2 linked regions of the Aquibium microcysteis genome follow. The protein of the gene in region 1 interacts with the protein of each later gene in a pairwise test. Links are inferred from orthologs where the notes say so. Each region holds a gene or a part of one and is shown in the gene's direction. Other genes may lie near its edges.

Region 1 (3,941 bases):
GAAGCCGTGAATGTGGCGCGGCGTGAAGACGGGCGCCATCGCCTTGCGGGAACGCTTCCAGGTCTCGCCCTCGGCCGTCAGCAGCCCGTCGCGCAGGATCGGCCGCAGGATCTTCTGCCGTACCCGGCCCATGCGGTAGTTGCGGACGTTGTCGACGAGCACGTGGCGGATGAGGCCCGGATCGTTGGCAACGAGCAGCGGCCCGCCGATGCCGCCCTTCAGCGAGACCCATGGCTCGTTGTAGGATGGCTCGCCCCACAGTTCGAGCGGATTGCGATAGACGATCCGCAGCATCTGCAGTGCCGAGGGCGGCCGTGTGCGCGGCTTCGGGGCGGGCGGGACGAAAGGGGCAGGTTGGGCGTCCATGGGCGGTGGTCCTGTTGACGCGATCATACAGCTCAAGACTCCCGTCGCACAGGCGGCTTGCGGGGCAGGGGCTGCGTGCGGCAACGCGGCATGCGCGGGCGCCGTTCCCCGCAGTCGGCCATCGGGCCGCAAGGGCACCCCGCTGGTGGAGCCGCGCGGCCCCATTGCAGCGGATTGCTGCCCCGGCGACCGCGCAAAGGTGGATAAATCGGCCCATTCCTTTGGAATGGCGGCTTGAAAACCTATATGAAGGAAGCCTGTGGCCGATGCGATTCGCCGCCCTCCCGCGTGGCGCCGCGAGACAGTTTGAAAGAACGGAACTCCATGACCGAAACGCCCGAACCGATCCCCGGCGAACAGGCCGAGTACGGCGCCGAGTCCATCAGGGTTCTCAAGGGGTTGGACGCCGTGCGCAAGCGGCCGGGCATGTATATCGGCGACACCGACGACGGCTCGGGCCTGCACCACATGGTCTACGAGGTGGTGGACAACGCCATCGACGAGGCGCTGGCCGGACATGCCACCAGGGTGACGGTCACGCTGAACGCCGACGGTTCCTGCACGGTGACCGACAACGGTCGCGGCATCCCGACCGACATCCACAAGGGCGAGGGCGTCTCGGCGGCCGAGGTCATCATGACCCAGCTGCATGCGGGCGGCAAGTTCGACCAGAACTCCTACAAGGTCTCCGGCGGCCTGCACGGCGTCGGCGTCTCCGTCGTCAACGCGCTCTCCGTCTGGCTGAAGCTGAAGATCCGCCGCAAGGGCCGCATCCACGAGATGTCCTTCACCCACGGCGTCGCCGACGGGCCGCTGGTGGAGACCGGCGACGCCGGCAGCGAGACCGGCACCGAGGTCACCTTCCTGCCATCGTCGGACACCTTCACCATGGTCAATTTCGACTATGGCACGCTGGAGCATCGTCTGCGCGAACTCGCCTTCCTCAATTCGGGCGTGCGCATCATCCTGACCGACCGGCGCCCCGCCGACGTCAAGCAGGTGGAACTGCTCTACGAGGGCGGGCTCGAGGAGTTCGTGAAGTATCTCGACCGCGCCAAGAAGCCCCTGATCGACAAGCCGATCGCCATCAGCGCCGAGCGCGACGGCATCACGGTCGAGGTGGCGATGTGGTGGAACGACAGCTACCACGAGAACGTGCTCGCCTTCACCAACAACATCCCGCAGCGCGACGGCGGCACCCATCTCGCCGGCTTCCGCGGCGCGCTGACGCGCCAGGTGACGGGCTATGCCGAAGCCTCCGGCGTGACCAAGAAGGAGAAGGTGACGCTGACCGGCGACGACTGCCGTGAGGGCCTGACGGCGGTTCTCTCGGTCAAGGTGCCGGACCCGAAATTCTCCTCCCAGACCAAGGACAAGCTGGTCTCCTCGGAGGTGCGTCCGGTCGTCGAGGGTCTCGTCAACGAGGCGCTCGGCACCTGGTTCGAGGAGCATCCTGCCGAATCGAAGGTCCTCGTCGCCAAGGTCGTGGAGGCCGCCGCCGCGCGCGAGGCGGCCCGCAAGGCGCGCGAGCTGACCCGCCGCAAGGGCGTGCTCGACATCACCTCGCTGCCCGGCAAGCTCGCCGACTGCCAGGAACGCGATCCCGCGAAGTCCGAGATCTTCATCGTCGAGGGCGACTCGGCCGGCGGCTCGGCCAAGGGCGGGCGCTCGCGCCAGAACCAGGCGATCCTGCCGCTGCGCGGCAAGATCCTGAACGTCGAGCGTGCCCGCTTCGATCGCATGCTCTCGTCCGACATGATCGGCACGCTGATCACGGCGCTCGGCACCTCGATCGGCAAGGACGAGTTCAACGCCGACAAGCTGCGCTACCACAAGATCATCATCATGACGGACGCCGACGTCGACGGCGCCCACATCCGCACCCTGCTGCTCACCTTCTTCTTCCGCCAGATGCCGGAACTGATCGAGCGCGGGCACCTCTACATCGCTCAGCCGCCGCTCTACAAGGTGACGCGCGGCAAGAGCTCCCAGTACCTGAAGGACGAGCAGGCCTTCGAGGAATACCTGATCAATTCTGGCCTGGACGAGGCCTCGCTGCAGCTCGCCTCCGGCGAGGTCCGCGCCGGGCAGGACCTGCGCGCCGTCATCGACGACGCGCTGGCCGTGCGCACGCTGATTTCCGGCCTGCACACGCGCTACGACCGGTCCGTGGTGGAGCAGGCGGCGATCGCCGGCGCGCTGACGGCCAACGCCTTCGACGACCTCGGCCGCGCCAATGCCATGGCGCAGAGCATCGCCGAGCGGCTCGACATCATCGCCGAGGAGACCGAACGCGGCTGGACCGGCCGCACCGCGATCTCCAACGAGGGTCCCGGCGGCTACGTGCTGGAGCGCACGGTGCGCGGCGTGAAGGAGAGCGTGACGCTGGACGCCGGCCTGATCGGCTCGGCCGACGCGCGCCAGCTCGACCGCTACGCCTCCCGGCTGGCCGAGATCTACGGCGAGCCGCCGCTGCTGCGCCGCAAGGACAAGTCAGAGCCGATCGCCGGTCCGATGCAGCTTCTCGAAGGCGTCTTCGCCACCGGCCGCCGCGGCCTGTCGATGCAGCGCTACAAGGGCCTCGGCGAAATGAACGCCGAGCAGCTCTGGGAGACGACGCTCGACCCGAACGTCCGCTCGCTGCTGCAGGTGAAGGTGGCCGACGCCACCGACGCCGACTCCCTGTTCTCGCGCCTGATGGGCGACGAAGTGGAACCGCGCCGCGAGTTCATCCAGGACAACGCGCTCTCCGTGGCGAACCTGGATATCTGAGGGGCGGCCGCTTCGTCGCCCGCATTCGCGGGAGGCGTGGCGGCCGGCGACGGGCAGCGGAGGAGGCCTACCCGGAGCGCCTCCTTCGGCGCCTTCCGTCGCCGGCTCAGACGCGGCCCTGCCGCTTCTTCCGCCAGGGCGCGTTGGCTTCCCAGTCGCCAGCCATGATGCAGCCGTAGGGCAGCACCTCGTCGACGATCTCGGCGAGGCCGAAATCCTCGATCTGGCGGCGGACGGTGGATGCGCTCTTGTAGGCGCTCGGCAGTTCCGAGATGTCCGTGACACCCGAGAAGAACCGCGCGTCGATACCCTTCGTCTCCTCGGCGACGATGTCCTCGACGGGACGATCGCCCTTGAGCCGCTTGTGCTGAGTGCGTGAGAAGTTGCGCCCCGCGCCATGCGGCGAGAAGCCCAGCCCGTGAGCCGCGTTCCTGCCGCGCGCAATCAGCACCGGTTCCGCCATGTTGAGCGGAATCAGCGTCAGGTCGGTTGCGTCGTCCGCCCAGTCGTCGAAGGCGGGCGTCGCTCCCTTGCCGTGATAAAACAGACCGTCCGAGCGCCGGAAGACGAAGTTGTGCTCGTTCCAGAACCGGTCGCCCACCTTGGCGGAGAGGCGTTCCGCCGTGAGGTCGTGGATGAGTTCGTGGTTCGCCTTCGTCCAGGCGCGGATGGTCTGCAGCGCGTCCCAATAGTCGTCGCCTTCCCGCGTGTCGGCGGGGATCCAGGCGTTCTGGGGCAGCGTCGCCGGCGACAGCCGTTTGCGGAAACTCTCGGCGATCTTCATGCCGCGGGAATAGAGCCGG
Region 2 (3,831 bases), 3.5 Mb from region 1 along the record:
GAGATCGCCCCCGGTCCGGCGATCAGCGGGATCGCCAGCGGGAAGGCGGCGATGTTGTGGATGTGGTCGCGCGTGATGGCGACGTCGGCGGTCTTCTCCTTCCGCTCGGTGCGCCGCTCGAAGATCATCTCGAAGGCGATGAAGAACAGGAGCAGCCCGCCCGCCACGCGGAAGGCGGGCAGGGTGATGCCGAACACCGACAGGATCGCCGCACCCGCCACCGCAAACAGCGCAAGCACCACGAGGCCGATGACCGAGGCGCGCAGCCCGACCTGATGGCGCTGCGACCGGTCCATGCCGCGCGTCAGCGCCAGGAACAGCGGTGCCAGCCCCGGCGGGTCGATCGTGACGAGGATCGTCACGAAGGCGTTGAAGACGAGGTCGAAGCTCGGCACGGGAACCTCTTGGCGGTCCGGCAGAGCGGCGGCGCCTCTGCGCCAGCCCTGCATCCTTCCCCATCCTGAACGCTCGGCGCGCGCGGGGCAACAGCATCGTCGAGCCGGTGGCGGTCGCGATCGTTTCGGCGGCTCTCCGAAGCGTTGCTTCGGGCACGGTCGGCAGCAGCACCGAGGCACGCCGAAGGCTCATGCCGACCACATCCGGCAGGGTCCCGGCCTCCACCTCGCGGGGAAGAGTACCGCGCGGATTCCGGCCCAGCGCGGCCCTTTCTCGGCGACTTTTCCGTCATGCTGCGGAGGCGCTTTCCAAGTGCCTGATTAAATTGAGGAAAGCGGCCATGACAATCGGCCCCCGAAGTTGGAGAATCACGCCGGCTTCCTATATAAGGATGCATTGATTCCAGCGACGAACGTGGCCCATCTTGTCTGATTTAACCAAACCGCCCGCCGGGGGTTCGAACGGCATCGAGCCGATCTCCATCATCGAGGAGATGCAGCGCAGCTACCTCGACTACGCGATGAGCGTGATCGTCAGCCGTGCTCTGCCCGACGTCCGCGACGGACTGAAGCCGGTGCATCGGCGCATCCTCTATGCCTCGCACGAGAGCGGCTATCACTGGAACCGCAAGCACGTGAAGTCGGCGCGCCCGGTGTCGGACGTGATGGGTAAGTACCACCCGCACGGCGACGCCTCGATCTACGACGCCCTGGTCCGCATGGCGCAGGACTGGTCGATGCGCCTGCCGCTGATCGACGGGCAGGGCAATTTCGGCTCGATCGACGGCGATCCGCCCGCGGCGATGCGCTACACCGAGGCGCGGCTGACCAAGGGCGCGCACGAGATCCTGGAGGACATCGACAAGGAGACCGTCGACTTCCAGGACAATTACGACGGCTCGTCGCGCGAGCCGAAGGTGCTGCCGGCCCGCTATCCGAACCTGCTCGTCAACGGGTCGGGCGGCATCGCCGTCGGCATGGCGACCAACATCCCGCCACACAACCTCGTCGAGGTGGTGAATGCGGCCATCGCCATCGTCGACAATCCGGCGATCGATCTTCCGGCGCTGATGGAGATCATCCCCGGACCGGATTTCCCGACGGGCGGACTGATCCTCGGCCGCGCCGGCATCTACAGCGCTTATCTGACCGGCCGCGGCTCCGTCATGATGCGCGGCAAGGTCGACATCGAACCGATGCGCGGCGATCGCGAGGCGATCATCATCACCGAGGTGCCCTACCAGGTCAACAAGGCCACGATGATCGAGAAGATGGCCGAACTCGTGCGAGACAAGCGCATCGAGGGCATCTCCGACATCCGCGACGAGAGCGACCGCCAGGGCTACCGGGTGGTGATCGAGCTGAAGCGCGACGCCAATGCCGAAGTCGTGCTCAACCAGCTCTATCGCTACACGCCGCTGCAGACCTCCTTCGGCGCCAACATGGTGGCGCTCAACGGCGGCAAGCCGGAACTGATGAACCTCGTCGACATCCTGAAGGCCTTCGTGTCCTTCCGGGAGGAGGTCGTCAGTCGGCGCACCAAGTACCTGCTCAAGAAGGCCCGCGAACGCGCTCACGTGCTCGTCGGCCTGGCCATCGCGGTCGCCAACATCGACGAGGTCATCAAGCTCATCCGCAATGCGCCCGATCCGCAGACGGCGCGCGAGCAGCTGATGGAGCGGCGCTGGCCGGCGGCGGACGTGGAAGCGCTGATCCGCCTGATCGACGACCCGCGCCACCGCATCAACGAGGACGGCACCTACAACCTCTCCGAGGAGCAGGCCCGCGCGATCCTCGAACTGCGCCTGCAGCGCCTCACCGCGCTCGGGCGCGACGAGATCGCCGACGAGCTCAACAAGATCGGCGAGGAGATCAAGGACTACCTCGACATCCTCGGATCCCGCGCGCGCATCCAGACCATCGTCAAGGACGAGCTTGCCGCCGTGCGCGACGAGTTCGGCACGCCGCGCCGCACCGAGATCGTCGACGGCGGCGCCGACATGGAGGACGAGGACCTCATCCAGCGCGAGGACATGGTCGTCACGGTCACGCACGAAGGCTACATCAAGCGCGTGCCGCTCTCGATCTACCGGGCTCAGGCGCGGGGCGGCAAGGGCCGCTCCGGCATGGCCACGAAGGACACCGACTTCGTCACGCGGCTGTTCGTGGCCAACACGCACACGCCGATCCTGTTCTTCTCCTCGCGCGGCATCGTCTACAAGGAAAAGGTCTGGCGGCTGCCCATCGGCACGCCGCAGTCGAAGGGCAAGTTCCTGCGCAACCTTCTGCCGCTCGACGCCGGGGACCGGATCACCGCGATCCTGCCGCTGCCGGAGAACGAGGAGAGCTGGGCCGAGCTCGACGTGATGTTCGCGACGACGCGCGGCACCGTGCGGCGCAACAAGCTGTCGGACTTCGCCGACGTGAAGCGCAATGGCAAGATCGCCATGAAGTTCGAGGAGGAGGGCGACGCCATCCTCGCCGTCGAGACCTGCACCGAGAACGACGACGTGCTGCTGACCGCCGACAGCGGCCAGTGCATCCGCTTCGCCGTCAGCGACGTGCGCGTCTTCGCCGGACGCTCCTCGCAGGGCGTGCGCGGCATTGCGCTGGGGCAGGGCGATCGCGCCATCTCCATGACCATCCTCGAGCACGTCGAGGCGACGGCGCCAGAGCGGGCGGCCTATCTCAAGCGGTCCGTTGCCGAACGGCGCGCAGCGTCGAGCGAGATCGGCGAAAGCGAGGAAGAGGTCGCGCTGACCAACGAGGAGGTCGGCGAGGAGGCGGATCTGAACGACGAGCGCTACGAGCATCTCAAGGCGCACGAGCAGTTCGTGCTCACCGTCACCGAGTTCGGTTACGGCAAGCGGTCTTCGTCCTACGACTTCCGGCTGATCGGACGCGGCGGCAAGGGCATCAGGGCTACGGATACGTCCAAGACCGGCGAGATCGGCAAGCTCGTGGCCGTGTTCCCCGTTGAGAAGGACGACCAGATCATGCTGGTCACGGACGCGGGCAAGGTCATCCGCGTGCCGATCGGCGGCATCCGTTTCGCCGGCCGCGCTACCAAGGGGGTCACGATCTTCCGCACGGGCGACGGCGAGAAGGTCGTGTCGGTCGAGCGGATTTCCGAACCGCAGTCGGAAGACGAGGTGGAGGCGGCCGTCGAGCAGGCTCCCGACGCTCCGGCGGGCGATGCGCCGCCTGCCGCTCCCGAAACGCCCCTCGACGAGTGAGGGGCGATTTGCCGGACTGAAAACAGAAACGGCCGCCCAGAGAGGCGGCCGATCTGCTTTGGGAGGTCAGGCCCAGGGTAATTCTCGTTGGTCTCAGCGGCGCATGTTCGCGAACGGGTTCCGGCGCGTCGCGCGCACGTCCTGCCGTGCGCGCTGCGCTTCCTCGTAGAAGCCGAACGCAGTCGCAATCAGCATGGCAA

The links. The genes of interacting proteins can lie anywhere in the genome.
Region 2: the proteins of gyrB (region 1) and gyrA interact in binary tests that used the Escherichia coli proteins (3 or more experiments, as listed by UniProt). The link is inferred for Aquibium microcysteis from one-to-one orthologs.

Annotation. Positions count from the first base shown.
Region 1 is NZ_CP061080.1:5,288,460-5,292,400, forward strand. What follows is about bases 330-3,414. They hold gyrB (DNA topoisomerase (ATP-hydrolyzing) subunit B), read left to right. Parts: upstream 330-690; coding sequence 691-3,138; downstream 3,139-3,414. Other genes in these bases: IAI54_RS24945 (cytochrome P450), read right to left, coding at 330-366; IAI54_RS24955 (RtcB family protein), read right to left, coding at 3,245-3,414. Also shown: more of IAI54_RS24945, read right to left, coding at 1-329; more of IAI54_RS24955, read right to left, coding at 3,415-3,941. UniProt on the Escherichia coli protein: DNA gyrase negatively supercoils closed circular double-stranded DNA in an ATP-dependent manner to maintain chromosomes in an underwound state.
Region 2 is NZ_CP061080.1:1,754,671-1,758,501, reverse strand. Bases 429-3,831 are described here. They hold gyrA (DNA gyrase subunit A), read left to right. Parts: upstream 429-820; coding sequence 821-3,631; downstream 3,632-3,831. Other genes in these bases: IAI54_RS08040 (hypothetical protein), read right to left, coding at 3,725-3,831. Also shown: IAI54_RS08050 (MarC family protein), read right to left, coding at 1-395. UniProt on the Escherichia coli protein: A type II topoisomerase that negatively supercoils closed circular double-stranded (ds) DNA in an ATP-dependent manner to maintain chromosomes in an underwound state.